3 regions of the Entomomonas sp. E7T21 genome follow, and region 3 is predicted to be linked to each of the others. Evidence: riboswitches for the same ligand, from Rfam matches in the RefSeq annotation. Region 3 holds a riboswitch; each other region holds the start of a gene.

Region 1 (11,486 bases), 790 kb from region 3:
GTAAATCACCAAGATTATTCTGTACTTATTGATAGTCTAAAACAAGGTGGTTTAACTTATGCAGAACGTTTTGGTTTAGCATTAAAAGCTTTTGAACATACTGCTGCTTACGATGGTATGATTGCTAACTATCTGGGTACTATTGATCAAGCTTCTGAGACATTAACTACCCAACATCGTATTGAATTCCCACAAACCTTTAATATGCAATTTATTAAAGCTCAAAATCTACGTTATGGGGAAAACCCTCATCAAAAAGCTGCTTTCTATGTAGAGGCCAACCCTGATGAAGCTTGCATTGCCACAGCAAAACAAGTTCAAGGCAAAGAACTGTCTTATAATAATATTGCTGATACTGATGCCGCATTAGAGTGTGTAAAAAGCTTTGTAAAACCAGCCTGTGTAATTGTAAAACACGCTAATCCTTGTGGTGTTGCGGTAGTTCCAGAAAATGAAGGTGGTATCCTTAAAGCTTATGATCTAGCTTTTGCAACAGACAGTGAATCAGCGTTTGGTGGCATTATCGCTTTTAACCGAGAGCTAGATGCAGCAACTGCTAAAGCTATTGTTGATCGTCAATTTGTGGAAGTCATTATTGCTCCAAAAATTAGCGAAGAAGCAAAAGCTGTGGTAGCTAGTAAAGCCAATGTACGTTTACTAGAATGTGGTCAATGGCCTGCCGAACGCCCAAGAGATTTAGACCTTAAACGTGTTAATGGTGGACTTTTAGTACAAACACGCGATATTGCAATGATTACTACTGACGATCTAAAAATAGTCACTAAACGCACTCCTACTGAAAAAGAAATTCACGATCTTATTTTTGCATGGAAAGTGGCTAAGTTTGTTAAATCTAATGCCATTGTTTATGCTAAAAACCGCCAAACAATAGGTGTTGGTGCTGGCCAGATGAGCCGTGTAAACTCTGCTCGGATTGCTGCTATCAAAGCCGAACATGCTGGCCTAGAAGTTAAAGGCGCAGTAATGGCTAGTGATGCTTTCTTCCCATTCCGTGATGGTATTGATAATGCTGCAAAAGTAGGTATTGCTGCCGTTATTCAACCTGGTGGATCAATGCGCGATCAAGAAGTCATTGATGCTGCTGATGAAGCAGGTATCGCTATGGTATTTACAGGAATGCGCCATTTCCGTCACTAATCTAATAGGAGCTAGACAATGAATGTATTAATCATCGGTAGTGGTGGTCGTGAACATGCTTTAGCGTGGAAAGTAGCGCAAGACTCACAAGTAGAAAAAGTATTTGTAGCACCTGGTAATGCAGGTACAGCTATTGAGGACAAATGTGAAAACGTAACCATTGATGTATTAGCATTAGAAAAACTCGCTGACTTTGCCGAAGAAAATGTCGATTTAACTATTGTTGGCCCTGAAGCTCCTTTAGTTAAAGGTGTAGTAAACCTATTTAGACAACGTGGTTTAAAATGTTTTGGCCCTACTGCTGAAGCAGCACAATTAGAAGGTTCGAAAGCCTTTACTAAAGATTTCTTAGCTCGCCATAATATTCCTACTGCCAGTTATCAAAACTTCACCGAAGTTGAACCTGCTCTTGCTTATTTAAAAGAAAAAGGTGCGCCTATTGTAATTAAAGCGGATGGTTTAGCTGCTGGTAAAGGTGTTATCGTTGCTATGACCTTAGAGGAAGCAGAAGCTGCTGTTAGAGACATGCTTTCTGGTAATGCGTTTGGTGATGCTGGGGCACGGGTTGTTATTGAAGAGTTTTTAGAAGGTGAAGAAGCCAGCTTTATTGTAATGGTTGATGGCGAACATGTGTTACCAATGGCAACCAGTCAAGACCATAAACGCGTAGGTGATGGTGATACTGGCCCCAATACAGGTGGTATGGGTGCTTACTCTCCTGCCCCTGTAGTCACTGCTGAAGTTCATCAACGAGTAATGGATGAAGTTATTTATCCTACTGTTCGTGGCATGGCCAAAGAAGGTAATATATACACTGGTTTCCTTTATGCAGGATTAATGATTGATAAAGCAGGTACGCCAAAAGTTATCGAGTTTAACTGCCGTTTTGGTGACCCTGAAACGCAACCTATTATGTTGCGTTTGCAATCTAGCTTAGTAGATTTAGTAGAAGCTGCTTTAGCAAAACAACTAAATACAACAACAGCAAATTGGGATAATCGTTGTAGCTTAGGTGTAGTGCTAGCTGCTGCTGGTTACCCTGCTGACTATCCAAAAGGTGATGAGATTACTGGTCTAGATTTAGCTGTCGCTAATAATGGTAAAGTATTCCATGCAGGCACAGCCTTAAAAGATAGTAAAGTAGTCACTAGTGGCGGTCGCGTACTTTGTGCTACTGCTCTAGGTAATACAGTATTAGAAGCGCAACAAAATGCTTATCAATTAGCTGAAAAAATTAATTGGAATGGCTGCTTCTATCGTAAAGATATTGGTTATCGTGCAATTGCTAGGGAACAAAACAAATAGATTATAAAAAAGGTAGCTAATTAGCTACCTTTTTTATTGCTCAATACTTAACTAATCTTTTGCAAATCTTGATCTACAATTAATAAATCTTTATTGTCAGAGTGGCTCTTAAAAATCTCGACTACACTCTCTAAACGTTGCCAATCTTCAGCACTAATAACTTGCTTTGCCTTAAATGGAATCACTTCATTACGATATCCTAAGCATACTGGATTTGGCATAAAATCTTGATAATAGTCAGTTGGCCCTTGACTACAAACACAAACACCTGCCAACCTACTCCCTTCTTTAAATTTTCCTACAGCCTTTTTAAAAGTAACCACTTTCACTCCCCAACGTGGAAGCTGATTTTTTGTTTTCATTAAGGGAGCCATAAAAAGAGCTTGGTAACTATCTTTTTCCACTTTAATAATACCTGGAATAATAGTACCTAAGTTAAAAGCAATGGTGCTAAAAAAACGATTAACAACATTAGTTACTTGTGTCCCTATAGTACTCAAAAACACCCCTATAATACCTATAATAAGAGGTGTCCATAGCCAATTAATCGTAAATAACCATGCGGCTAAGCCAATGAGCAATAATCCTGCTATTTTTAATACCCAACCTAATAATTTGGGCCTATTTGTACCTTTTTGTTTAATTGCAAATTGTTTTAAACGATTCATATCAAGCAAATTACTAGCAAGATTTAATCTACCATTTGTAACAGGCGCATCTGGATTAACATCTATAGGTTTACCAATTTTATGAATACCATAAAAATCTTCATTAAGAATACTTTCAACACGTTCCGCTTGTTCTTGTTGGTTATTTAAAATATATAACATTAATTGGTATTCTAATGCTTTCGCTACAATAACTTGCTCTTCTACATCGATTACATTGCTATATTTATCTATAAATATTTGTAGTTGTTCAATAACTGCAGCATATTGTTGCTGATCTTTAGTATCTTTAACTTGATAAAAATGTTTCTCAAGCCAAGCAAAACCATCACGCATTGTATACCCCTACATTAACTTCTATAAAATAAAAAAACACCATTGTTTTAAATGACAATGGTGTTTTTTACATAAATACCTCTTAACGCTCTAAATACTGTAGTTTATCTTTTACACCATCCCACTCTTCAGCATCAGGCAATTGATCTTTCTTCTCTGTAATATTTGGCCATGTAGCCGATAGCTCAGTATTTATCTCAACAAACTGTTGCATATTCTCAGGTAATTCATCTTCTGAAAAAATAGCTTTAGCAGGACACTCTGGCTCACATAAAGCACAATCTATACATTCATCTGGATTAATAACTAAAAAATTAGGCCCTTCATAAAAACAATCAACAGGGCAAACTTCTACACAATCTGTGTATTTACATTTAATGCAATTATCAGTAACAATAAAGGACATTCAATTTCTCCTAACGCTCACGGCAGCGGACGCAATTTTAACAGTTTTTATAACAACTTTGGCAGATTGTGCCCATATTTTTAGTTATATTATTATAATCAATTTTTCGATTATAACATTTTTAATAAGTAGTTAGGCTATTAGCTGAGCTGCCTAAATGTAATATTAATACGTTGCTCACCCAGTAATGGATGATTATTGCTCTTAATAGGTAACACACCATGAAATCGCAATCTATCCACTCCACCCCACACTAAAACATCTCCATGGGATAATACGAGTTTTTCTGTTTGATCCGTTCGTTTTAACCCACCCCACTGAAAAGTAGCTGGAATACCTAAAGAAAAAGAAACAATAGGTGCATTTAAATTTTTCTCATCTTTATCTTGATGAAGTGATAATTTACTTCCTATAAGATAGCGGTTGATTAGACAACCATCTGGTTGAAAATTAGGATAACCTGCTAAACCTGCTGCTTGTACAGCTAACTCTCTAAATAAACTAGGCATATTAGGCCAATGGCGCTGAGTGATCGGATCTTGTTGACTATAATGATAACCTTTTAAATCAGTTACCCAACCAACATTCCCACAATTAGTCATACCCACTGACATTTTATGACCATTGGGTGTTAACATTTTTCTAAAGGGAGCTTGTTTGGTTATTGTCTCTATTTCAGTAATGATTTCAGCAGTATACTCATTAATAAAATGACGAATTAGTAGTGTCCCTTCACCTAATCTTATTTGATTAAGTTCCTCATCATTTTCAAATAAATCATCTGTTATCATCTACGCTAACATACACTTTTATTTTCTTGTTTGTCTACAAGAAAACTATAACTCAGGGTATAAAACATACCTCTCACCATGCTGAACTCGCTTAAACGTAACCCCAAAAGTTTGATCTAATAATGGATTATTAATAAGCTGATCAGTACTACCATAAAAAACTACTTCTCCCTTATTTAGTAGAATGACTTTTTTAAAGTAGCGAAAAACTAAATCTAACTCATGCAAGCAAATAATGGCTAGTTGCTGTTTACCATACTCTACGAGCTGTTCAACTAATTGTAGACGATGTTTAATATCTAAGGCAGCACCAGGCTCATCAGCTACTAATAAAGGAGGATTACCCATTAAAGCCATTGCAGCTAATACCCTAGCTCGTTCCCCCCCTGACAAAATATCCCAATGACTATCCAATAAAGTTTCTAACTCAAACTGCTGACAAGTATTGGTAATTACTTGTTGTGAAACCACATTGCGGCTTGCCGCAAGGCTAATCAATTCCAAAACTGTCTGATTCCAACAGGGATTAAAGCTCTGCGGAATATAACCTAACAATTGTGCTCGCTGCTTATTAGTGTATTTAGTAAAAACTTTATTATTAAGTAATAGCCTAGCATTTACATTAATTTCTTGAATACCTGTCAAACACTTTATTAAAGTCGTTTTTCCTGAACCATTAGGACCAATTAAAGCGATAGCACCCTGCTCAGCTAATTGTAGTGACTCTATATTGAGGATGGTTTTATTACCATAGCTAATGGCTAAATTGGCGATATCAATCATCGTTTATTCCGCCTAGCTAATAGCACAATAAATAAAGGTGTGCCTGCAATAGCTGTAATTACCCCTAAAGGAATTTCTCCTGGTGATAGTAAACTACGCGCTAAGGCATCTGCTAAAGTTACTAAAATAGCGCCAATAATAGTTGCTTGTGGTAATAATCGTTTATGTTGGCTACCACTTAACCAACGCGCTATATGAGGTGCCGCTAAGCCAACAAAACCAATAATGCCACCTAAGGCTACAGCACAAGCAGTAATAGCAGAACCCACTAATAATGCTAAGAGAATAAAACGATTAACGGATAATCCCATTGTGGTAGCCATATTTTCACCCAACCCTAATAAATCTAGGCCATGGGCTAGGCGTAATGCAATAACTAAACCCATTATAAAAAGACCAGTGGCAATAATAAGCCCTGTCCAACTGGGAGTCTGAATACCCCCCATAAGCCAACTTAAAACTACTTGCAAACTAATAGTTTCATTAGAAAGCGACATCATTAAAAACGAACGTATCGCACTTAACATGGCACTAATGGCAACACCTGTTAATAATAAGGTAGTAACATCTAACGAACCCGTTAACCTTGCAATACTTAACACTAATAAAATAGTGGCAAAAGCGCCAACAAAAGAAAATAAGGGTAGGCTAATAGCCATGGGGATTGCTAATGGAACTAATAAAGCAATAGTAGCACCCACTGCGGCACCACCCGATGCACCTAATAACCAAGGTTCGGTTAGCGGATTACGAAATACTCCCTGAAAAATAGCGCCACTCAATCCCAACAAACCACCTACTAAGGCAGAGGTCAATACTCTAGGCAAACGCCACTGTGCTAGTAAACGAGCAGAAAGAGAATTATCACCCATTAATGCTTGCATAATTTCTATAGGATTAGCCCATGTATGACCTGCACAAATAGCTAGTGTTATAGTGAGTAACAAACAAATAAGCAATTTACCGTATAACTTCATTATTGCTTATCCCATTGTTGAAAAATTGTAGACAGTGATTCCACACCATCGATAACTCGTGGCCCAGAAATTAATAACTCCGCGCGTGAAACAGCTCTTACAAAACCTGTTTTAACTGCTTTCAACTCACCCCACCCCACTACACCTTTACTTAATTCTGCTAACTCTGTATCACTGCCAGCAAATAAAATAATATCAGGATCAGTTGCTAAAATAACTTCTGGCGATACTTGATTTAACTGGGGTAATACAGAACTATTTTCATCCAACACTAAACAACCACCTGCCTTAAGTACAATATCTGCAGTATAAGCATTTACTGAAGAAGCATAACGCCTTGCTACTAGCAATAAGCCATTACCTACTCTGCCTGTAATTAATATCACCTTAGGACAATGGGATAATTTTGACACAGCTTTTAATCTTTGCTGTATTGAAGCAACAAGCTGTTCACCTGTTTTGGGTACACCTGTAATTTTGGCAATTAATAAGATATTTTGCAGAATAGTATCAATCGAACCACCATTAACTACTAGACTAGTTACACCTAGTTTATCTAGTGCAGGAATAAGCTGATGGGTAGCTTGCCGAGCGGGAGTCATAATTACTAGATCAGGACTTTGTGCCACTATACTATCTAATGAAAACCCCAATCGCCCACCAATTTTTGGCACATCTTTAATACTATCAGGATAATAAGTATAACCATCAATTCCTATAATTAGTTTACTTAATCCTAAAGCTGCCACTATTTCTGTATTAGAAGAAAATACTGTAACAATACGTTGTGGAGCTTGTTGCATAACCACAGTTCGCCCCATAGCATCAACTACTTGTACTGGAAAATCTGCGGCATAGTTGGAATAACTACTTAACCACAGCACCCCAACTAGCAACAACTTAGACCATTTAAAAACGGTAGGTACTGCCCACATATACTGCTCTACCCATCATTGAAGTACCTAACCCACCATTAGAAGCAGCAGGATCTAGAATATAAGGCTTTTTATCAATAGCGATAAAAATAGGATGTTGGTTTTTATCAAATAGATTATTTACTTCAGCGAATACAGTTAAATTCTTATAAACCTCTACCTCACCTTTTATATTCCACACCATAAAAGGTGACTTACGGTGAATATAATTGCGATACGGTTCAGCACCAGCGATTAAACGCTCTTCAGTATCATACCACATAGGACCACGTAAAATTCCTGTTACTTGAATAAACCAAGGATAAGCTACTTCCCTTTGTCCAAATCTATTGGCTATCGATGCTTGATACTGATACATACGTTGTACTTTATCAGTATTGCGATCTTTCGCTCCTTTATCTTCCATATGGAAATTCCAAGCACCGTTTGCCTCGACATTCCATTGCCAATTATTCTGCCAACTTAGTAACTCATGCATCATAAAGCGGCTGTTTACTTCTATCCCTCTTACGACCACATCATCAGGATTATTGACATAATCTGATATATTACTGGTGTTACTACGTGGCTTGGTAATAATACGATCCTTAATTTTATTCTCAAAGTAAACCACATCTACCAACCAGCTATCACCTGAAAAAACAGCTCCTAATTCATACTGTTTGTTGGTTTCTGGCTTAAGTCCTGGTGTACCATAAATTTGTGAACCAGCTAAAGTGGTATAATCTGCACCCAACTCTGATGCTGTAGGTGCTCTAAATCCAGTCCCCATACTGGCTTTTAAATTTAGCCAATCGGTGGCTTGAAAGTTTAATCCTGTACTCCAAGTAGTTTTATAATAATGGGTAGAACCAGTTTGCTGATTTTGCAGATAAGGTGTTCTATCATAATAGGTTTTACCATCTGTATAACGAGCACCTGCTTTAAAAACTAACCGATCATCAAGAAATCGTTGAGCATCTTCAAAGTATAAAGCATACATTTTTTCTCTTTGATTATTGTCATAAGGCGATACTTGAGTCATTGGCGCACCATTTAAGCCAACTCTATAACGTGTAGAACGCAATTTATTCTTTTCTAGATCGGCACCTAATAACAAGGTATTGCTACTGGTTAAATCAACCTCTGGTTGAAACTTAAGTCCTACTGCACTTAATTTACGTTTATTATGGTCAAGGCTAGTACCTGCTGTACTTGGGGACGCCCATTTAAAATCATCAACATCTTCAAACCAATAATTATGTAGTTTCCAGCGGAGTCGATCACTATCAGTGCCATGTTTCCAAATAAGATCCGCTGATTTATTATAACGATCTTCTTTTGCATGATAGTTAGCGGCTGAACCACGAAAACCTACATCATAAACACCATCTTTACGTACGGATAAATCCACTAAATTAGTTTCATCAAGCTGCCAGCTAAAAGCACCTGTAAAACCATGTCGTTTCCAACTGGTATTATGCTGCTTACCACCACCTTGACCAGCATCATAATCATTTTGGGTAGCGCTATTGAAACCAAAATAGCCAGTAAACTGTCCATCTTCGCTTTGCCAACCATATTCGCCATGCCCATACGCTAGCCCAAAGGAGCCTCCTTTTAAAGTAACCTTGCCGCCTTTGGTGTTATGACCATTTTTCATAATGATATTGATAACCCCACCAATGGCTTGGCTACCATAGATAACTGAGGCGGGGCCACGAACAATTTCAATTCGATACACATCACTGGGTGATAACTTAGATAAGTTGGCTGTGCCTGCCCTACGACCATTGATTAGCACTAAAACTTGGCTTTTAAAATCTTTGCCCTGTCCATCAGTAGATGCACCACGAATATTGATTGATGTTTGCCCTGGCGTCCATTCACTAAAAAAGCCTACTGCATTCTCAGCCAATAAACTGGTCAAATCAGACGCACTAGAGCGTGCTATCTGTGCTTGATCGATAACTTGTACGGTTGAGGTAGCACTTTTTAAATCCTCGTAACGTGCCGAAGCAGTAACAATAACTGGATCTAAAATTAATAAATCATCCTCCCGTTTGGTCTCCTCTGCCATTAATGGTGTAGAACATATTCCCATTACCCCAATAATAACTACTCTTTTAAGTATCATATTCTTTACCTTTAGCTATAACAATAATGCAAAAGGTAGGTATTTTTATAAAATAAAAAGCCTGACTGTAAACAGGCAGGCTCTTAAGGCAATCAATAGCATTATAATCACCTATACAGCAAGTGATTATAATAAAAATTATTGCTTTCCTTCCCACCGAAGAAAAAATCAAGGTATTTAAACAGGTCTTCTGGCTTAGCCTCATCCTCACCTGACTCTTCCCAGATTAATATCCAGTGAGCTTACTCAGGTTCGTCAGCATTACAGCAGCGGGGGCTGCGGAGGAATTACACCTCACTTCCGAAGTTATTTATACTTAACCTATAAACACTTCATTATTTAAATACAGACTTTGAATAATAATACACATTATTATTTTCAATAGTGTTGTATAAAATCAATTTAAGTATTTTTAATAGGTTAGTATTATCAATAATATAGTTCAATTATTTATATAGTAATGATAAATTTATGATGGTAGATTTCTAAAGAACAAAGCAATGGAACGGCTGTATTCACCATTGCTTATCCTAATTAAAACTACTTAATTTTCTTTTGCCATCCGTATAATAATTCTAAGGCTTTGAAAGGTGTTAACTCATTTAGATTAATCATTGCCAACTCTTCTATGACTGGGTGAGTTGGCGTACTAAATAAGTCCGCCTGAATAGGTGTTGCAACAGTAGCTTCGATATTATTTACTAATGTTTGACTAGCAACAGTCGTATCTATAGCAGTAGCTTCCAACTTAGCTAAATGGTCTTTTGCCCTATTAATTACAGCTTGTGGTACACCTGCTAATTTGGCTACTGCCAAGCCATAACTTTGACTAGCTGGCCCTGCTATTACATGATGCAAAAACACAATAGTATCGTTATATTCTGCGGCTTTAAGATGAACATTTGCTACATTTGCTAGAGTTTCCGGTAAGGTAGTTAACTCAAAATAATGCGTTGCAAATAAGGTGAAAGCTTTTAGTTTAGCTAAATATTCAGCTGCCGCCCATGCTAATGAAAGCCCATCAAAAGTACTGGTGCCACGCCCTACCTCATCCATTAATACTAAACTTTGCTCAGTGGCATTGTGTAAAATATTAGCTGTTTCTGTCATCTCCACCATAAAGGTAGAACGACCGCCCGCCAAATCATCACTTGAGCCAATACGAGTAAAAATCCTATCTACTAAGGAAAGTTTACAAGTTTGTGCAGGCACATAACTACCAATATGAGCTAATAATACAATTAACGCTGTTTGTCGCATATAGGTAGATTTACCACCCATATTAGGCCCTGTAATAACCAGCATTCGGGTTTGATCATTTAATGTAAGATCATTAGCTACAAAGGGAGTATCAAGCACTTGCTCTACAACTAAGTGGCGACCCTGTTCAATAGCGATACCTGTTTCTTCTACAAATTCAGGGCAATTTAAATTTAGGTTTAATGCCCGCTCTGCTAAATTACAGAGTACATCTAATTTTGCTACCGCCTCTGCTGTTTTCTGTAATGGCTGTAATTGTAGAATAAGCTTTTCTATTAACTCATCATAAAGTGCTTTTTCTCTGGCTAAAGCACGGCTCTTAGCAGATAGTGCTTTATCCTCAAACTCTTTTAACTCAGGAGTAATATAACGCTCGGCACCTTTTAAAGTTTGCCGACGAATATAGTCAACGGGAATTTCAGCATTACCAGCTTGAACTTTAGAAATTTCAATATAATATCCATGAACACGGTTATACCCTACTTTTAAGGTGGCTATACCTGTTCTTTCTTTTTCCCGAACTTCTAAATCCATTAAGTATTGACCTGCATTTTCACTGATATTGCGCAGATCATCTAGCTCTTGATCATATCCTTCTGCTAATACGCCTCCCTCACGAATTACCACGGGTGGATTTTCAATAATAGCTTTTTGTAAGGTAGCTGATAACTCAGGGTACTCTGTAATATATTGAGTGAGCTTTTGTAATTTGCTATTTTCTAAACAGGTTACTTTTGCTTGTACCGCAGGC
Region 2 (11,486 bases), 740 kb from region 3:
CTTTTAGGTGGTGATGAATAACATCAAAATGATAATAATCACCAGGTAATGCGGTAACGTGAACCATACCTTCCACAAAAATATCAGATAATTCAACAAATAAGCCAAAACTTGTTACCCCAGTAATAATACCTGTAAAAGTTTCACCTACTCGCTCTTGCATATATTCACATTTGAGCCAGTTTACTACATCTCTGGTAGCTTCATCAGCACGGCGCTCACATGATGAACAGTGTTCGCCTAATTTCTCTAATTGCGCCTCTTCATAAGGATAAATAGTTTGTTTAACTAAACTAGTAGCCCCTACTCTTCGTACATGCTCTGATTGCTTTTTAGAACGAATAATACTTCGAATGGCACGATGTACTAATAAATCAGGATAACGACGAATAGGCGATGTAAAATGTGTATAGGCTTCATAATTCAAACCAAAGTGACCATGATTCTCTGGGGTATAATGTGCCTGTCCCATTGAGCGTAACATAACCGTTTGGATTAAACTAAAATCTGATCTATCTTTAATTTTTTCTAATAAATTAGCATAGTCTTCAGGCGTTGGATCACCTGATCCCATAGAGAGTGATAGCCCCAAACCACCTAAAAATGCTTGTAACTTTTGCTGTTTTTCTTCTGTAGGACCATCGTGTACACGGTATAAGCCAGGAATATCATGGTTCATTAAAAATAATGCTGATGCCACATTTGCACAAAGCATACATTCTTCAATTAAACGATGTGCTTCATTACGAACAGTAGGTACAATTTCTTTAATTTTACGATCAGCACCAAATACAATACGTGTTTCTTGGGTTTCAAACTCAATAGCGTGACGTTTATGACGAGCTGCTAACAACACTTTATATAAAGCATAAAGCTCTTTTAAAGGTTGCATTAAATGTGGCATTTCTTTACGAATAAATTTAGCTTCTGCACTATTAGGTTTTTCTAATAATTGACTCACTTTATTGTAAGTTAAACGTGCATGAGAATGAATGACTCCCTCATAGAAGAAATAATCCGTCATTTCTCCTTTTTTATTAATATTCATCTCACAAACCATTGCTAACCTATCCGCCAATGGATTAAGTGAGCAAAGTCCATTCGATAATACTTCAGGCAGCATAGGAATAACTTGTTCAGGAAAATAAACAGAAGTTCCCCTCTTCTCTGCCTCTTCATCTAAGGCAGAACCAATTTTCACATAATGAGAAACATCAGCAATAGCCACATAAAGTGTCCAACCTTGCTTAGTGGTTTCTGCATAAACTGCATCATCAAAGTCTCGAGCATCCTCGCCATCAATAGTAACAAAAGATAGTTTTCTTAAATCAACCCGCTTCTTTTTATCCTTTTCTGCTACTTCTTCTTTGATTTGTGCAGCTTCTTTTAGTAAAGCTTTTGGCCACTCATGGGGTAAATCATAGCTGCGTAATGCAACTTCTATTTCCATACCTGGTGCCATATAGTCACCAAGCACATTGGTTATTGTACCTTGAGCTTGGCGAAATACAGTAGGCCATTGTTCAATGGTTACTTCAACAAATTGACCATGTTTAGCAGCTCCTTGTTTAGAAGGAGGAATAAGAATCTCCTGTGGCATCTTAGGATTATCCGCCACTACATGCCCTAAACCACTTTCATTATAATAACGTCCCACCAATGTTTCATGAGCACGTTCTGCTACTTCAACAATAGCCCCTTCACGACGACCTTTACGGTCATAGCCAGAGACACGAGCTAACGCCCTATCACCATCAAATACTAAACGCATTTGACCAGGACCTAAAAATAAATCATCACTACCATCATCGGGTACTAAAAAACCAAAACCATCTCTATGACCGATAACACGGCCACGTATTAAATCTAGCTTATCAACAGGTGCATAAGCTCCGCGACGAGTATAGATAACTTGCCCATCACGTTCCATTGCACGTAAACGACGCCTTAAAGCCTCTATATCATCTTCGTTAGTTAATGCAAACTCTGTTATTAATTGATCTCTAGTCGCTGGAGCCCCACGCTCTTCTAAATGTTTAAGAATTAATTCACGACTAGGAATAGGATTTTCGTATTTTGAGGCTTCTCTTTTTGCCTCAGGATCAAGATCACGCCAATTGGCCATGTGTTTTAAATTTTCCTCATTAATTAAATAAATACAACTTCATTATTATCGTTTAAAAATCTCTTTCTATTACTTTGAAGAAGGTGTATCTGTCTATTTTTACGTACTTTATTGTAGATTGCTAGCTTTTTATTAAAAATAGTACATTCGTTCATATTCTAAATATTTTATATTTGCTAGTAACTATTATTTTATAAGTTGTTAATATACTTTAATAGCCATAATCAATTATTAATATTAACAATATGTTACTTTTTAAAAATAGTTCTTCTTTCAATCATTTTTGTTATTGTTAAAATAAACTAATAGGATAAAACAGGCTTAAACTATTATGACTCGCTTAACCAAAATACTAAGAGTGTTGCTTATAGTCCTTCTACTATTCGCTTTGCTAGGGGTATATGGTTGGAGTCGTTGGCAAAATTTAAAACATGATCTTGGCTTAGAAGTTAATTGGCAAGATTTAGGTGTTAGCTTTAAAGGTTTAACCATTAAACAACTAACAGCTACTCAACAAACAACTGATGGTAATTTAACAACTATCAACAGTCAAAATATTGTACTTTCATGGTCTACACTGACCATGAAACAATTATCTGTACAATGGCAACAAGGAGACTTTATCGCCCAAAATACCATTCAAGAAGACCAGCAACCACTAGATATCCCCTCTTTATTAAATAACTTAAGCTGGGCACCTAATACTATTAAGATTGATGAATTAATAGTCACTTTACCCTGTGCTATGGGACAATGTAAGACAACAGGAACTGTAACCCTTTTACAAAACCAACAAACAAATCTACCCTTCTCTTTACAAGCTAATCTATTTAATAATAATGACAATTTGTCAATCAATGCTAATCTTTATAACAAAGATCAACAATATGATTTACAGCTAACCACAGATTTTAATACACAACCACTATTAGCATTAACTACACAAATTGATAGCCAACAGCTTAGGGATTGGCGTGGGCAACTTAAACTATTTAAAATAGATGATACCCGAGCTTTATTTAGTTGGTTACATGAGTGGTTACCTGCTCAACAAACGATTACTGAAATACCACAAGCAATGCAAATCAATGCTGATTGGCAACTACATTTTCCCAATGGCATGACTGACTTTAAACCTGATCAAGGTTACTTTAATTTAGATGCATCTTTACCTAACCCATGGCCAATTATTAAGTTAGGTTACTTACAAGGGATTATGAAAACCAAAGTTACCCTTAATAATTACCGTCCACGAATAGAAAAATTAGACACTGATCTCAAATTAACAAATTTGGATCAAAGTTTACTCGAACAATTGCCTAAAGACTTACAACCTAACAGTGTTAGTTTAAAACTACAACCATTAGCCATTACTGACCAACATACTGAAGCTGATAGAGCCTTAACGGTTCATTTAAATATAGAAGGTACATTAAATAGCTTATTTACTACCAATATATTTATTAATACTAAACAAGCTGAAATACAATTTGAAGAGGCATTATTACAAGCAAATACTAAAAAACTAACAGTGCTAGGATATAATTTAGAAAATGGTCGTTTATCATTACCCTTTACAGCTACAGTAAATCCTAAACAAACAACCATAACTTTTGATAACACAACATTAATTACATTACAGCAACTAACTGACAAAGAAATTAATGCTAAAAACTTACAATTAGCTGCTAACAACTTAAAAACAACGATCAATTATGAAGATAAAAATAATATCAAACTAACTGCTACCAGCCCTATTACTATTTCTACCTCATCATTAACTCATACATTATTAAAACCTATTAGTTGGCGACTAACAGGTCAACTAGCTACTGATTTAACACAAACAAGTTTTACAGGAAAAATTACTAATGGGGCTGATTTATCAGCTGATATCAGCGTTAAAACTGATTACAGTAAACAGCTAGCTATTACCGCAAAAACCCCTGATCTATTTTTTAGAACCTCTAATATGTTTGCCAAAACGTTTAAAGATTGGCCTGAGCTATTAGAAATTGCTACAGGTAAAATAAGCTTCAATGGTTCCGTTACTATTCCCATTGATAAGGGTTTATTAAAAACGAATGCAACTGCAAAGTTTAGTGGCCTTTCTGGTATTTATGATCGTAGTGAGTTTAGAGACCTATCAGGCTCAGCAACCATTAACTTACAAAATAATCGACTAACAGTAAGCTCTTCAGATCTTACTTTAACAGAGGCTAACCCAGGCTTTGTTATGGGGCCTGCACAGTTCAAAGGAGATTATACAGCCCCTCTTAACAACCTAGATCAAGGAACAATTAATTGGACAAAAATGGAGTTAGGTATGTTTACAGGAGAAGTATGGTTAAAACCAGGCCAGTTAAACTTAGCTAAATTACCACAGCAATTAGATTTGCAAATAAAAGACTTACAACTAACAGATATATTAAAAGCTTATCCTACAGAAGGACTTGATGGTGAAGGAATATTAGATGGAACATTACCCATTATTATTAGTAAAAATGGTATTGATGTAAAAGATGGTAAACTAGGTGCTCGTAAAGCGGGCTTTATCAAATTTGACTCTCCCTCTATTAAAGCTATGGGACAAAATAACCCTAGTATGCATTTAGTAACTGAAGCACTAGAAAACTTTCAATATACTGTATTAAGTAGCCAAGTTTCTTATGACCAAGGTACTGCCACTCTTGGATTACAAATTAATGGTAGAAACCCCAATGTAAAAAATGGGCAACCGATCAATTTAAATATCACCTTGCAAGAAGATATTCCTGCATTAATGACAACATTACAATTGAGTGATCGTGTCAGTGAAACTATCCGTGATCGTGTACAAAAACGTTTACAACAACGTTCTAGTAAAAATCAATAAAGATCGTTATGATGGACAAATTATATTTTAAAAGCAAAGGGGTTATCATGCGAATAGGACTACTCAGCATTTCTATTCTTTTAACTGGTTTTTTGGCAGCTTGTACACCTACCGTTAAAGTAGAAGCACCTAGTGAGCCTATTAATATCAACTTGAATGTTAAAATTCAACATGAAATTTATATTAAAGTAGATAAAGAACTAGATAATATTTTTAACAGCTCAAGTGGTCTATTCTAAGGAGACTAACATGAATTTACGTAAGGCAATCACAGTATCACTATTAGCAGCTACGTTATCACTGCCTGTTGCTGCAATGAATTTAAATGAGGCCATGAGCGCTTTAGGGCAAGCAAAAGCCAGTGGACAAGTAGGTGAAATGGCTAATGGTTATCTTGGCATCGTCAAAAATGAAGGTAATGCAGCAGTAATTACACAACTAATTAATGATGCACGTAAAAAAGAATACCAAAATTTAGCTAAGAAAAATGGTATTACTTTAAATGATGTAGAAGCTATGGCAGGCCAAAAAGCTCAAGAAAAGACACCTGCAGGACAATATATTAATGTTGGCGGAAAATGGCAGAAAAAATAGCAATCATTAACTAACAAAAGCGACCTATTAAGGTCGCTTTTTTATTGATTAAAATAAATCAGGTGTCCAAGTAACCCCAAGCATTGCGGTAATACCCTCTTCCCTATATCCATAAGTAGTTGCAGGAGCAGCCCAATTATTAGGATCAGCCTTATAATCATAAGTATTACGATAATAGGATTTATCCAATAAGTTATCTATCTTAGCATCAAACTTAATGGCTGGAGTTGCTTGCCAACTACCACGAATACCTAATAAACCATAACCTGGAATATCAGCAGTATTCGTTGTATTACCATAACTAGAGCTAGCAGCTAACCAGCTAGCACCAAATGAAAAATCTCCAAACTTTCGATCAACATCTAAATTTAAAGTTCTTCTTGCTCGATTAGGTAAGGTATGACCTGATTTAGCATCCCTAGGATCAATCATACTAACAGCCAATACACCTATCCATCCTTGCCACTCTTGTTGTAACGATGCTTCAAAACCATTAATACGTGCTTTATCAATATTCTGCATGTTATAACTACTATCTGAAACAATAGCATCACGTATCACTGTACGATAAACAGAGGCTTCTAAATGCGTTTTTTCAGCTAGTTGATTACGCCATTGAATTTCATAGCTTTTAGACTTTTCAGGATCTAATTTTGGATTTGCTCCCCAGCCAGGTGGTGCATAAAGATCATTAAATGTTGGTACACGAAAACCTTCGGCATAAGAGAAAATTAACTGATTATCAGGATTAATATTAAAACCTAAACTGGCATTCCAAGTATTTTTACTACCAAATTGTTGGTTTTTATCGTGTCGTAAACCCAACTCAGTAAAGACAAAATCACCTTGATAACTATGCTGAATAAAACCAGCTCTATTCCAACGGCTTGTTCTCTCGTAATCGGTGCTACTATGCAATTTATCGTTTAAATAATCTACACCTAATAGAACTGTATTTTTTTCATTCAAATTAAGTGTGTTCAACCAAGTTACTGAGTCACGGTAAGTATTATAAACAGTACTGGTTGGACTATACTTATCTTTAGATTTTATTTTGTCTTCAGCATGGCCTGCTTCTAAACGTGTTGTCCAAAAATCATTAATATGATAATTAAAATAACCAGATGTACTACTTAAACTAAAATCATCATAAGGCTTAGTATCTGGATAACTCATATAAGTTGCAGGATCATAACGACCATAAGGATTATCATATTCAGTTTTACCACGCTGATCTAATGCATTAAAACCAACATCAATGTCATCAGTTAACTGATGACTAAAGGTAAAACTAAATGATTTATTGCGATAGGCATCATGATCATGGTCTGATGGAAAAGAACGACGAGTACGGTCTATGCCTTGAGTTTCATATAAAGAAGTATTTAAACTAAAACGTGTTTTATCATTACCGCCTGCAACACCTAAACTTTTCTCCCAAGTCCCATTACTACCACCTGCAATACGCAACCGTGGTTTTATACCATTGCCATCTCCCCTACGAGTAAAAACTTGTATAACACCACCAATAGCATCTGCACCATATATTGCAGAACGAGAGCCACGTAATACCTCAATACGTTCAATTTGATCGATAGCTAAATGTTGTAATGCAGCCCCACCTGCTGAAGCTGAACCAATACGTTGTCCATCGATAAGTACCAAACTTTGTGCTGTTTTAGTTCCCCTAATAAAAATGCCTGTATTACTTCCCATTCCTCCGGATTGAGTAATCTGTACACCAGGCACTTTATTTAAAAGCTCTGTAACATTAGAAGGTTGTAAACGATCAATATCTTTTCGAGTAAATACAGTAACAGCTGCATTTGTTTCCTCACGGGGTTGAATATCCCTATTAGCTGTCACAACGATGGTATCTAATTTTAAAGCATCATCAAGAGGTTCTTTATTAGTTGTTTCTTGGGCAAATGTCGTACTAGTAGTGGATAAGAATAAAATAGATACTGATAGAAAAGATAATTTCATGTTAACCCTCAAAAGTATAATTCGGCTTTTGAGGAGGGTAAAACAGGCAGCATAAACCCTAGCTGCTGGTGGAACCCTCCGCTACACCAGTAGTAAATTGCGCTATACCTATAAATAAGTAATTTAGGGCGGTCTCCGGGCTTATGATCTGCTTACTCCACCTTCCCATAAAAATTACAGTGGTTATATTAGAGAGCAGTGCTAATTTAGCTATCAATTACCGTTGCGGGGGCAGCACAGGATTTTAATGAATCACCTGTTTCCCACTTCCTAACGCAAAATCAGATGCTTACATTAAAATAGAATGTTACAAGTTACAAGTAATATTATTGTATTATTTACTTTTTAGTCAGCTAAATAAGAAGAGCGCGTTAATCCTAAACGAAAGGCATCAAGATATTGATTACGTTCATAAGATGTTAAATGTGCACTACCTACTTTATCTCGATAAAGATTAATCAGTTTTTCAGGTGACATATGCACATAACGCAACATATCTTCAATAGTATCATGGGTTTCTATACCTGAGTATTCAACACTACCATCTGCACGTTGATAAATATTTACAGAGTCAGTATCACCAAATAAATTATGCATATCCCCCAAAATTTCTTGATAAGCACCTACTAAAAAAATACCAATAAGATAGTCTTCACCATCAACTATTTCGTGTACTGGCATTGTGCTTTCAATACTTTGCTCATCGATATAGCGTTGCAATTTACCATCAGAATCACAGGTTAAATCTTGTAATACTGCGCGGCGTAAAGGTTCTTCTGTGAGGCGTTGTAAAGGGATAGTTGGTAATACCTGATCAATCGCCCATGTGTCAGGTAAACTTTGGAAAACAGAAAAATTACATATATATTTATCAGCCAACTTATCGTTCAACTCATCCATAACAGGACGATGCGATTTTTGACGGGCTTTTAACTGGTCAGATAAACGACGACAAATAGCATAATAACATTGCTCTGCCACAGCCTTTTGCTCCATATCCAATTTACCCACTGAATATTGAGCAGACGCTTCCTCAATTAAATGTACTGCACGCCAATAAATCTCCGTTACCATCTCAGGGTCAGTGGGTGACAATAACTCTACTAATTGCTGGATAATTTCAGGCTGTTCAAGCAAATTATCAATAACAGGAGATTGATCATTATGTTTTTCTACATCTGTAACATTAACTACTAACACCGCATGATGTGCTGTAATAGCACGACCACTTTCGGACATAATATTAGGGTGTGGCAACTCTTGCAGATCACAAAACTCCTTAATCATCCCTACTACACTTGCTGCATAATCTTCCATATCATAATTAATAGAGCTATCATTGCGAGAGTGTGTTCCATCATAATCCACCCCTAAACCGCCACCAATATCCACATAGTCAACAGGTAAACCTAAACTACGTAACTCTCCGTAATAGCGAATAGCTTCTCTAAAGCCACGACGATAATCTGCAAGATTAGAAATTTGCGATCCCATATGGAAATGCATTAAGCGAATACCCTGCGCTAACCCAGCATCAGTGAATCTTTTTACTACGCTAAAAATTTGTGCAGCAGATAAACCAAACTTAGATTTATCTCCACCTGTATCAGCCCATTTACTAGAGGCTAAAGAAGATAACCGAACACGTAAGCCAATCTGTGGTTCTACTGCTAAGGCTTTAGATTCCTCAATAACAAAAGGGACTTCAGATTCTTTCTCAATAACAATAAAAACATTATGCCCTAACTTTTTACCCATTAAAGCTAAACGTATAAACTCACGATCTTTATAACCATTACAAACAATAGTACTGCCTTTCGGTGCTAAAGCTAACACAGCCATTAACTCTGGTTTAGAACCTGCTTCAAGGCCAATAGAAACTTGCTCTGTAGCAATAATATTGGCTACCACTGCTTCTTGTTGATTAACTTTAATAGGATAAACGGCTGTATATTTTCCAGCATAATCTAAACGGGCAATTTGTTCATCAAAGGCACCTGTTAAACGACGTACACGATCTTGTAAAATATCAGGAAAACGCAATAATAAAGGAAGCTGTAAGCCAGACTCATTTAATTGATTGATAAGTGAACGTAAATCAATATTGCTGGTATTATTTCCTTGCGGATGAACTAATAACTTTCCCTGCTCATCAATAGAAAAATACCCAGCGCTCCAATGCCTAACGCCATAAACACTGCGCGTATCAGCTACAGTCCACTCACTACCATCATCTTTACGGGTACGCTTAATAACTGTTGACATTACTTGCCCTTATTATTTAATAGGGTTTTAGCCCCCTGATTTCTTAACGTTAAAACCACGCTTAACAAGTTCTTGCATTAACAACTCAACATGCTCACCTTGAATTTCAATAATGCCTTCCTTTAAAGTTCCACCTGTGCCACAACGACGTTTTAAAGCTGTTGCTAAATCTTTTAACTCTGACTCTGGTAAAGGGATACCTGTAATAGTTGTAACAGTTTTGCCTCCCCTTCCTTTAGTTTCACGGCGAATACGGACAACACCATCGCCTTCAATCACTAACTGTTGCTTACAGTCACATTGATTGACAGGTTTTCCACAATCTGGGCAATGGCGCCCTGAATCAGTTGAATAAACTAAACCACCTAAATCTGCTAAAGAAGATAGTTTTTTAGCCACACTATTAACCCTGCTCTAATAAACGACGTAAATCTATTACTGCTGCATTAGCACGTGAAATATAACTTGCCATTACCAATGAGTGATTAGCCCAAAAACCAAAACCACTACCATTTAAAATAACTGGACTCCAAATAGATTGCTGAGTAGCTTCTAAATCACGAATAATTTGTCTTATGCTTACTAAAGCACCTTTCTTAGCTAAAATATCTTGAAAATCAATCTCAACTGCACGTAACAAATGAGCTAAAGCCCATGCTTGACCACGTGCTTCATAAAACACATTATCTATCTGTAACCAAGGTGTTTTATCAATCTTTTCCTTAGCAGAAGGATCATCAGTAATATCTTTAGCGGATAACTCAGCACTTTGTTGTCCAACACTAGCTGATAAACGTTGCGAAATTGAACCTAATTGCGTTTCTACAAGCCCTAACCATGCAGCAAGATTATCTGCCCTAGCATAAAACTTACCATTAGAATCATCAGGATTTAATAATTGTTTTTCATAAGCAGTTAAAAAATTAATACCATTTTGATAACGCTCTTCAGCAGCTGGAAATAACCAACGTGTTGGCTCTGTACTAAAATTTTCAAACGCTTTAGATAGGTTAATATTTTCAGAAGACTGTGACTGAGAACGAGAAAAAGCCCTTTGCATGGCCAATGTCATATCACGAGTTTGTTTTAAAACACCTATTTCCCAGCTAGGAATATTATCTAGCCATAATCCTGGAGGAAACATATCATTATTAAGATAACCACCTGGTTTATGAATAACTGTAGAAACCACTCTTTTTAAAGTTTCCACTGTTGTAAAACCAACAGGGAGGTTTTGTGGGTCTAACTGCAAAGCAACAGCAGCTTGTTGAGCATTTTCTTTTACAGAAAACATCTCAGGCTCATTACTCCAATACATACCTACTACTATACAAACCAGCAAATAAATACCTATAACACCTGCGCTAATTCTTATTACCCAGCGTTTAGTGTTAGATTTAGGTTCTATCACAGCTTTTTGTTGTGCAGCTACATCTGTTGTGTTCTTTTTTTTAAACCCAAACATAATAGTCATTCAGCCTTGTGTTAAATAGATTTTAATAAATTATAACGATAGACAATACTTGTTGCTATTTTATTTCTAATAATAAAGATATTTTTATTACAGAACATTAATAATAGTATTAAGTTAGCTTCTATTCGAACAGCTAAAGGGCTAAATAATCTGTCTTATCTTAACTT
Region 3 (9,297 bases):
GAGTATACCACCACCATTAAAGATTACAGCCAGTTCAGCATTATCTATTTGGTAGCCCCATACCATAATCTGTATTAGCTCGCTTACGGGGATATTTTGCATAAATACACAAAGCAAACAGCTAACGATGACACAACTAGACATTAACCATAACACTCTTATTTTGAATAGGGCTAGAAAAATAATAAGTATCGCTGGTAATAACACTATCCAATGCAGATTAAAATAATCTGGGATTAAATCGAGCACTGCTAAGGTTTGCGGTGTTGCTGTAGTTGTTAAGCCAAGTAATAGATAAATGGCGCAAGTCACGATAAAAGGCACAAGACTGGTTTTTATCATTAGCTTTATATTTTGGTAAATATTGGTTTGGGTGAGAGTACTTATCAGCAGTGCACTGGTTGATACTGGGGAACAACGATCACCCACATAAACGCCTGATAAAATAGCACCGCCTACCAGTACTTCATTAATCCCCATAATATTACCAAGGCTCATACAAATAATGCCGATGGTTGCGGATGTTCCCACAGCAGTACCTGTAATAATAGAGATTAGGCAGTTAAGTAAAAATACAATTAAAATAAATAATGAAGGAATAATCAGGTGGGATGAGGTGTAGGTAATAAAGGGAATAGTGCCAGAGGCTCGCCATGTAGCGGTTATTATTCCCACCAATATAAGTACCAGTAAAATAACTTTTATTTGGTAAACGCCTTGTAGTGACATTCGCATAACTTCTTTAAAGCTATGCTTTTTTAGTAATCCATAGCAGAAGAAAAGAATATAGCCCACTAGTAAAGCATATAAAACAGATAAGTTAGCTAATAGACAAAATAGTAAGGCAAGGCCAAATAGGCTAATAACGATTAGTTCCATGATTGCGTATAGGATTTTGTAGTGGTTGCTATCAATTTAAATTTGGCTGCTTGAGTGGATAGTTACATTCTATATTGTGTACACAAGTATGCCATGCTCTATTAAAGAGTTCTAGTATTCGTAGTAGGTTATGTGAATTATCTGGATGACTTCTATTCAGGCAAATAGTTGGGGTTACTTTGAAATGATTATTAACTATCTTTAAAGTTAATTTAACTAACCTATTACCTGCGTCAATCTTTTCTCAAATTCACATTTACCAGCCACTAAAAAGGGCATAGACTTTTCACTAAGTTGTAGTCAGATATAGCATTTTTGCTAAGGAAGCAGGTGAAATTCCTGCGCAGCCCCCGCTGCTGTAAGGTGGACGAATCTGTTGTAACCACTGAGGAAACTCGGGAAGGAACAGAGGAGGATGAAGCCAAGCCAGAAGACCTGTCTGATTACAGAAGAATACCCCCTTCGGTGGGAAGGGTTATATCTATGAAATATTTATTTTCTCTATATAACCTTACCTGCATGAAGCGAGGAATATTTGTTACCTAACAAATTAAGGTTATAACGATGAATATAAGATTCAAGCGTTTATCAGTAATTGGCGGGGCGGCCTTACTGGTATTATTTCCGCAGCAAGCTTTTGCAATGCATATTATGGAAGGGTTTCTACCACCTGTTTGGGCTGGTACTTGGTGGGCAATCTATATTCCTTTTTTAATTTTGGGCATTTATCAATTAAAGAAAATATCTACAGGCAGTACTGATAAAAAAGTATTACTAGCACTTTGTGCCGCTTTTGTGTTTGTGCTTTCTTCTTTAAAAATGCCATCAGTTACGGGTAGTTGTTCTCATCCTACGGGTGTTGGTTTAGGGGTGGTGATGTTTGGCCCTTGGGTGATGGCTGTTTTAGCAGGTATTGTTTTATTATTCCAAGCCTTGTTTTTAGCCCATGGAGGGTTAACCACTTTAGGCGCTAATGGTATGTCAATGGCAGTATTTGGCCCTGTGGTTGGTTACTACATTTGGCGAATTTCATGCAAATTTAAAATCCGTAAAGATGTCGGGGTGTTTTTATGCGCCTTTACTGCGGATATCGTTACTTACTTTGTCACTTCTATTCAGTTAGCAGGCGCTTTCCCAGATCCACAATTAGGTTTTGTGGCCGCAGCCACTAAATTTATGAGTATTTTCTGCTTAACACAAATCCCTATTGCCATTGCTGAGGGGTTATTAACAGTTATTATTTATAATGTTATTACTGAGCGTAAAATTGCACCAGCAGGGGGCTTTACACAATGAAAAAGAATCTGTTGTTATTAACCATTGTGGTAATTATGTGTTTAGTTCCCTTTTTCCTCCCTTCCAATAAAGGGGCAGAGTTCAGTGGTGCAGATGGTCAAGCTGAGGAGGCTATTACCCAAAGCCATCCTGATTATGAACCATGGTTTGAGTCTTTCTTTGAGCCTGCTAGTGGTGAGGTAGAGAGTTTGTTATTTACCTTACAAGGCTCCATTGGTACAGGGATAATTTGCTATATTTTAGGCTTTTATCGCGGTAGAAGGCCAAAGACTGATGTTAGAAATTGATCATTATGCTTATCAAAGTCGCTGGCGCGAAATAAATCCGCTAACTAAGGCATTAGCCTATATTGTTTTATTGCTAGTGGCTTTGTGTTCAATAGGATTAGTTCAATTAATTATTTTAGTTGTGCTAGCACCTATCACTTGTTATGTGACGCGTATTAGTTTTAGCAAATACTGTCGATGGATGATGGTTCCTTTTGCTTTTCTGATGGTGAGTGTAGTAGGTATTTTGTTATCGTTTGACTGGAGTAATAGTCGGATGTTAGCTAGTTTCCATATTGGTTCCCTGTATATTGGCGTTAGTGCTGAATCGTTATGGGTTGCCCAAAATGCCTTTTTTCGTAGTTTATCTTGTTTAGCCGTCACTTATTTATTTGTGCTAACCACACCCTTTGATCAGTTAATTCAAATTGGTAAAAAAATTCATATGCCTAAAGCATTATTGGAAATTATTTTACTGACTTATCGATTTATTTTTATCTTTTTAGATGAAGTGTCTGCTATTAAACGCGCACAAACATTACGTTTTGGTTATATCTCACCTAGAACCAGTTATCGTTCTTTGGGTATGTTGATAACCATGTTACTTAGCCGAGTTTTAACTCGTTATAGTCAAATGACTATAGCCTTAGAAACTAAGCTATTTAAGGGTGATTTTCACCTTTAAGGTTGGAATAGAAGTATATGTTATCAACAAACAACGTTAGTTTTAAATATGAGCAAGGTGACTGGGCATTAGAGGATATTAGCTTAAGTTTATCATCGGGTAAGGTAACAGGGCTAATTGGTGCCAATGGTTCAGGTAAGTCTACCTTATTTATGATTTTGCTAGGTATTTTAAAACCTAATGCTGGTGAAGTGTGCTGGAATGGCAAACCCATCAGTTATAAAAAGCAAGATTTATATCAATTACGACAAAACGTATCCATTGTTTTTCAAGACCCAGATCAGCAAATTTTTTATACCGATATACGCAGTGATATTGCTTTTAGTTTACGTAATTTAGGGGTAACTGAAGATGAAATCACTAGGCGAGTTAATAACGCTTTGGCGTTAGTAGATGCGCAACATTTTGCAGATCAACCTATTCAGTATTTAAGTTTTGGACAGAAAAAACGGGTGGCTATTGCAGGCGCATTAGTACTAGATGCCCCTTGTATTTTGTTGGATGAACCTACCGCAGGCTTAGACCCGATGGGGCGACAACATATTATTGAAATTCTGCAAAGGGTAGTAGCAGAAGGGAAACAAGTAGTTATTTCTAGCCATGATATTGATTTGATTTATCAAGTCTGTGATGAGGTTTATGTGCTGAATCAAGGACGTTTATTAACACAGGGCGCAACTCAGCAAGTATTTCTAGAAAGTGATTTAATCAAGCAAGCAGGCTTGGTACAACCTTGGTTAGTTAGGTTACATTTAGAGAAAGGTTTACCGTTGTATCGCAATGAGCAGGAATTTTTTAATAGTCAGGATAAATTATGCTAACCATTATTAATCAGCATATTGTGTTAAAGCCATTATCTTTAGAGGATAGTAGTAATATCTTTCAGGTTATTAATAATGAGCGTAGTTATTTACGGCAGTGGTTACCTTTTGTAGACGCTTCACAAGAAGAACAAACCATTAAAGAATATATTGAAGGTGTTTTAGGTTTAGAAAATACGCCACAGTTTACTATTTATGAACAAGACCAATTAATCGGTTTAGTTGGTTTTAAAGATAACGATACTCTAAATCACAAAATAGAAATTGGTTATTGGTTATCTGAAAAGGCGCAAGGGCGGGGCATAATGACTGCTGCCGTAGCTGCTTTACTTGATATGGCATTTACCACATTAGCGCTAAATAGAGTACAAATAAAGGTAGCAGTAGCTAATAGCAAAAGTCGTAGCATTCCAGAAAGATTAGGTTTCTCCTTAGAGGGTATTGAACGAGATGGAGAATTATTGGTTGATGGTGTTTTCACGGATTTAGCTATTTATAGCTTATTAAGACGAGAGTATCAGCCTAGTATAAACAGTAGAGATAACTAAAAATGATTAATGGGCATGGTGATGATGGTTATCAATATCCAAAAATTATAGCTAATTTTAGTTCTAATGTTTATCACCAAACAGATTTATCAGGGTTAGAACAATACTTAACACAGCATATTGATGTTATTCATGGTTATCCTGAACCTGATGCGGTTTCTGTGAGAGAGTTATTAGCAGCGCAAACTAATATTGCAGCAGCTTGTATCTCCGTTACCAATGGTGCAACAGAAGCGATTTATCTGATTGCGCAAGCATTTCGCGGTAGTAAAACAACCATTGTATCGCCTGTATTTAGTGAGTATGCGGATGCTTGTGAGATACATCAACATCAACTACAACATGTTTTTGATCTGCATGATATTGCACCGCAAACAGAATTATGTTGGTTATGTAGTCCTAACAATCCAACGGGTGAAGTTTATTCGGAGCAGCAATTACTTACTTTATTTAAGCAGTATCCAACCACTTATTTTGTAGTTGATCAATCCTATGCAGCGTTTGCTATAGATGCATTATTGGCAATTGATAAAGTGATTCAATACCCTAATGTGATAGTGTTGCATTCAATGACTAAACAGTTTGCTATTCCGGGTTTACGCTTAGGTTATTTGGTGGCTAATAGTGATTTGCTCGCGCGCATTAATTATTTTCGGATGCCTTGGTCGGTTAATAGTTTAGCAATTGTGGCAGGCAACTATTTATTGCAACATGCTAATGAGTTACAGGTTGATTTATTAGTCCTACTGCAACAAACCAAACAATTACAGCAAGCCCTAGCAGCCTTTAAACAATTACAGGTTTTACCTACTCAAACCCATTACTTTTTAGTGAAATTATTAAATGGTAAAAGTGCTGCAGAGTTAAAAAACTATTTAGCTAATAAACATCATTTATTAATTCGTGATGCGGCTAATTTTGTTGGTTTAGATAAACATTATTTTAGGGTGGCTAGTCAGAGTGTAGCGCAAAATAATTTGCTAGTAGCTGCCATTAGTGAATGGCTAACAGAGCAAGAGTGATGAAAAAAATAACCTTAGTAACAGGTGGACAGCGATCAGGCAAAAGTAGTTTTGCTGAAAAGTTAGCGTTATCGTTAAGCGCGAATCCTATTTATATAGCTACTTCTCGTATTTGGGACGAGGAGTATCGGCAACGTATTGAAAGACATCAATTAGCACGTGGTGATCAATGGACAAATATTGAGGAAGAAAAAAAATTATCACAGCATGATGTGACTAATAAAGTGGTGTTGGTAGATTGCGTTACTTTATGGGCCACTAATTATTTTTTTGATTTAGACAGTGCTATTGAACAGGCGTTAATAGAGCTAAAGCAAGAGTTTGCTTTATTTACACAACAAAATGCACAGTTTATTTTTGTGACCAATGAAATTGGTTTAGGTGGCACACCAGAAAATACCTTACAAAGAAAGTTTACCGATTTATTAGGCTGGTTAAATCAATATATTGCGCAGCAGGCTGATGAAGTTTATTTCACAGTGGCAGGCATACCGATGAAAATTAAGGGGTAGTGATGAGAAGTTTTGTGATTAATAAACCAGATGAAGCGATTTGCTCCTTATTACAAGATAAGATTGATAACCTAGCTAAGCCGAAGGGTTCGTTAGGCATATTAGAAAAAATAGCTGCACAAGTAGGCACTATTCAACAAAGTTTATCACCGAAATTAACTAACCCTCACCATATTTTATTTGCTGCGGATCATGGCATAGCTGAATCAGGGGTTAGCCCTTCGCCAAAAGCCATTACATGGCAACAAGCCCTTAATTTTGTTGAGGGTGGTGGTGGTATCAATATTTTTGTACGACAACATGGATTTAAGTTATTAGTAGTTGATGCAGGTGTTGACTACGATTTTGAGGCAGATACAGGGGTAATTGATCGTAAAATTAGTAAAGGTACCGCTAATTTTCTTTATCAAGCAGCCATGACCGAACAGCAAATGGAGCAGGCTATTAACACTGGAGTGGAGTTAGTTGAGCAATGTCATCAAGCAGGTTGTAATATTATTTCTTTTGGTGAATTAGGCATTGCTAATACCTCTCCATCTTCTATCTGGATGAGCTATTTAACAGGTATCGATTTAAAACAATGTGTAGGAGCTGGGTCAGGTTGGGCTTCTGAGGGTACATTGCGTAAATATCAAGTATTGCAACAAGCAGTGGATAACTATCGGGGGGATGGTTCTACCCTAGATATTATGCGTTATTTTGGTGGCTATGAAATGGTGATGACCGTAGGTGCTATGCTAAGAGCTGCCGAGTTAGGGATGGTTATTTTGATAGATGGTTTTATTATGACCAACTGTGTTTTAATGGCTGCTAAGTTTTATCCTCATATTATTGATTATGCGATTTTTGGTCATCAGGGTGAAGAAACAGGTCATAAACTGCTATTAGATTATATGGGTGTGCAATCATTGTTGCAGTTACAGTTTAGATTAGGTGAGGGAACAGGTGCAGTATGTGCCTTTCCATTGGTTGAATCAGCAGTGCGAATGATGAATGAAATGAAATCTTTTGCAAAGGCGGAAGTTACTCCGATTACCAAATGTTAGCATTTATTGCCGTTATTATTTTTTTTACGCGACTACCTTTTTTTAGGAATCGGATGATTCCTGACGAGTACTTTAAAAATATTATCTATTATTGGTCAATGGCGGGTTGGTTAACTGCCTCGGTAATGGCTATGGTACTGTATTTAAGTAGTCTATTATTCCCTATAGCAGTAGCTGTTATGCTAGCGATAGCCAGTAGGTTATTATTAACAGGTGCACTACATGAAGATGGCTTAGCTGATTTTTTTGATGGCTTTGGTGGTGGAATTTCTAAAGAGCGTATCTTGGCTATTATGAAAGATAGCCATATAGGTTGTTATGGTGTATTGGGTTTAATTGTTTATTTTCTTTTATTATTCACTTTATTAAGTGCTTTACCTGTGTATTTGGCTTGTTTAGCTATCTTAGTAGCTGATCCATTTTGTAAAGGATTATCTTCTTTTATTACCGTCCGTTTAAGCTATGCTCGTACCGCTGAAACCAGTAAAGTAAAAGTTGTTTATGATGATATTAAAACTAAGTATTTTTTATATTCAATCAGCTTTGCTTTAGTGCCATTATTAATAATCTTTGGCATTGTTTCACCCGTTTACTACCTATCAATACTTTTACCTATTGCAGTATTTTTTCTATTAACTGCTTTTATGCAAAGTAAAATACAAGGTTATACAGGCGATTGTGCAGGGGCTTTATTTTTAATGACAGAGTTGTCTTTTTACTTGTCATTTGTTGCGTTAGTAGGATTAGTATGAAGCTCTATTTTATTCGTCATACAGCGGTAGATGTGCCGCAAGGTATTTGCTATGGCTGGAGTGATGTGGGTTTAAAGGATAGTTTTAACGATGAAGCTACCGTAGTATTTGAGCAGATTAAACAGATTAAGTTTGATCATGTTTTTACTAGCCCATTAAGTCGCTGTACCAAGTTAGCTAATTATTGTGGTTTTACTAATGCTATTACGGATCATCGTTTAAAAGAACTTAATTTTGGTGATTGGGAAATGCAAAAGTGGGATGATATTCAAGACCCTAATTTACAAAACTTTTATAATGATTGGATAAATACTGCCACCACCAATGGCGAATCATTCCAAGATTTATATAAGCGCTTTATTGAGTTTATTAATACTTTACCAACGACAATCGAAAAAGCAGCCATCTTTACTCATGGTGGTATTATTAACTGTGCCCGTGTTTATGCAGGGGTGACAACCATAGAAAATATGTTTAATAATGCGCCTAGCTATGGTTCTATTACGCCATTAACTATTTTTCCTAACTGCAATTTGAATAAAGGCTAACATTATGCAAAAGCTTTCACCCCTTATGTTTGTTGGTACAGGTAGTGATGTTGGGAAAAGTATTATTACCGCAGGATTTTGTCGTATCTTTAAACAGGATGGTTATACTCCAGCACCTTTTAAAGCACAGAATATGGCTAATAATTCCTATGCTACGGAAGAGGGCTTAGAAATAGGCAGAGCGCAAGCAGTACAGGCGGAAGCGGCAGGGGTGGCTTGTCATACCGATATGAATCCATTATTGCTCAAGCCTTCATCAGATCATACTTGCCAAGTAGTATTAAATGGTAAGCCCATAGGTAATCAAAATGCTTATCAATATTTCCGAACAGAAGGCAGGGAGGAGTTGAGAGCAGAGGTAAATGCGGCTTTTGATCGTTTAGCAAGCAGCTATAATCCTGTAGTAATGGAGGGTGCAGGTAGTATTTCGGAGATCAATTTAAGGGAAGTTGATCTAGTTAATATGCCAATGGCTATTCACGCTAAAGCCAGTGTCATCTTGGTAGCAGATATTGATCGTGGTGGTGTATTTGCCAGCGTTTATGGTTCTATTATGCTACTTACAGAAGAAGAACGAAAATACGTAAAAGGTATATTAATTAATAAATTTCGTGGTGATATTCGACTGTTTGAATCGGGTATTAAAATACTCGAAGATTTATGTGGTATTCCTGTGGTGGGTGTAGTGCCTTACTATAAAGATATTCATATTGAAGAAGAAGATTCTGTTGCACTACATACTAAGCAAATTCAAGCATCCCATGGTAAGGTTAATGTGGTAGTGGTACTATTAAGGCATATGTCTAACTTTACCGATTTTAATCGTTTAGAGCGAGACCCAAGAGTTCATTTATATTACAGTAGTAATGTAGATGAAATTGCCAAAGCAGATATTATTTTATTGCCTGGTAGTAAAAGCACC

Evidence for each region. Region 3 has a riboswitch for cobalamin ahead of ACQVD9_RS05920 (energy-coupling factor ABC transporter permease). Riboswitches for the same ligand answer to the same signal wherever they lie in the genome.
Region 1: it holds a riboswitch for cobalamin, as region 3 does, so the genes downstream of both, ACQVD9_RS09815 (TonB-dependent receptor) here and ACQVD9_RS05920 (energy-coupling factor ABC transporter permease) in region 3, are expected to answer to the same signal.
Region 2: it holds a riboswitch for cobalamin, as region 3 does, so the genes downstream of both, ACQVD9_RS09625 (TonB-dependent receptor domain-containing protein) here and ACQVD9_RS05920 (energy-coupling factor ABC transporter permease) in region 3, are expected to answer to the same signal.

The regions. Positions count from the first base shown of each region.
Region 1 covers NZ_CP191672.1:2,030,902-2,042,387, forward strand. The annotation lists gene purH (bifunctional phosphoribosylaminoimidazolecarboxamide formyltransferase/IMP cyclohydrolase) at 1-1,158, shown strand, start outside; gene purD (phosphoribosylamine--glycine ligase) at 1,177-2,463, shown strand; gene ACQVD9_RS09785 (DUF3239 domain-containing protein) at 2,511-3,467, opposite strand; gene fdxA (ferredoxin FdxA) at 3,550-3,873, opposite strand; gene alkB (DNA oxidative demethylase AlkB) at 4,014-4,664, opposite strand; gene ACQVD9_RS09800 (ABC transporter ATP-binding protein) at 4,710-5,447, opposite strand; gene ACQVD9_RS09805 (FecCD family ABC transporter permease) at 5,444-6,424, opposite strand; gene ACQVD9_RS09810 (ABC transporter substrate-binding protein) at 6,424-7,359, opposite strand; gene ACQVD9_RS09815 (TonB-dependent receptor) at 7,334-9,475, opposite strand; cobalamin riboswitch at 9,639-9,825, opposite strand; gene mutS (DNA mismatch repair protein MutS) at 10,016-11,486, opposite strand, start outside.
Region 2 covers NZ_CP191672.1:1,980,488-1,991,973, forward strand. The annotation lists gene rnr (ribonuclease R) at 1-2,125, opposite strand, end outside; gene ACQVD9_RS09610 (intermembrane phospholipid transport YdbH family protein) at 2,457-5,000, shown strand; gene ACQVD9_RS09615 (YnbE family lipoprotein) at 5,048-5,239, shown strand; gene ACQVD9_RS09620 (YdbL family probable chaperone protein) at 5,250-5,594, shown strand; gene ACQVD9_RS09625 (TonB-dependent receptor domain-containing protein) at 5,643-7,580, opposite strand; cobalamin riboswitch at 7,691-7,892, opposite strand; gene speA (arginine decarboxylase) at 7,926-9,845, opposite strand; gene ACQVD9_RS09635 (translation initiation factor Sui1) at 9,873-10,244, opposite strand; gene ACQVD9_RS09640 (DUF2333 family protein) at 10,249-11,310, opposite strand.
Region 3 covers NZ_CP191672.1:1,237,439-1,246,735, forward strand. The annotation lists gene ACQVD9_RS05915 (Na+/H+ antiporter NhaC family protein) at 1-879, opposite strand, end outside; cobalamin riboswitch at 1,165-1,336, shown strand; gene ACQVD9_RS05920 (energy-coupling factor ABC transporter permease) at 1,444-2,175, shown strand; gene ACQVD9_RS05925 (energy-coupling factor ABC transporter substrate-binding protein) at 2,172-2,462, shown strand; gene cbiQ (cobalt ECF transporter T component CbiQ) at 2,449-3,126, shown strand; gene ACQVD9_RS05935 (ATP-binding cassette domain-containing protein) at 3,144-3,947, shown strand; gene ACQVD9_RS05940 (GNAT family N-acetyltransferase) at 3,941-4,495, shown strand; gene ACQVD9_RS05945 (aminotransferase class I/II-fold pyridoxal phosphate-dependent enzyme) at 4,498-5,517, shown strand; gene cobU (bifunctional adenosylcobinamide kinase/adenosylcobinamide-phosphate guanylyltransferase) at 5,517-6,029, shown strand; gene cobT (nicotinate-nucleotide--dimethylbenzimidazole phosphoribosyltransferase) at 6,032-7,075, shown strand; gene cobS (adenosylcobinamide-GDP ribazoletransferase) at 7,069-7,827, shown strand; gene cobC (alpha-ribazole phosphatase) at 7,824-8,375, shown strand; gene ACQVD9_RS05970 (cobyric acid synthase) at 8,380-9,297, shown strand, end outside.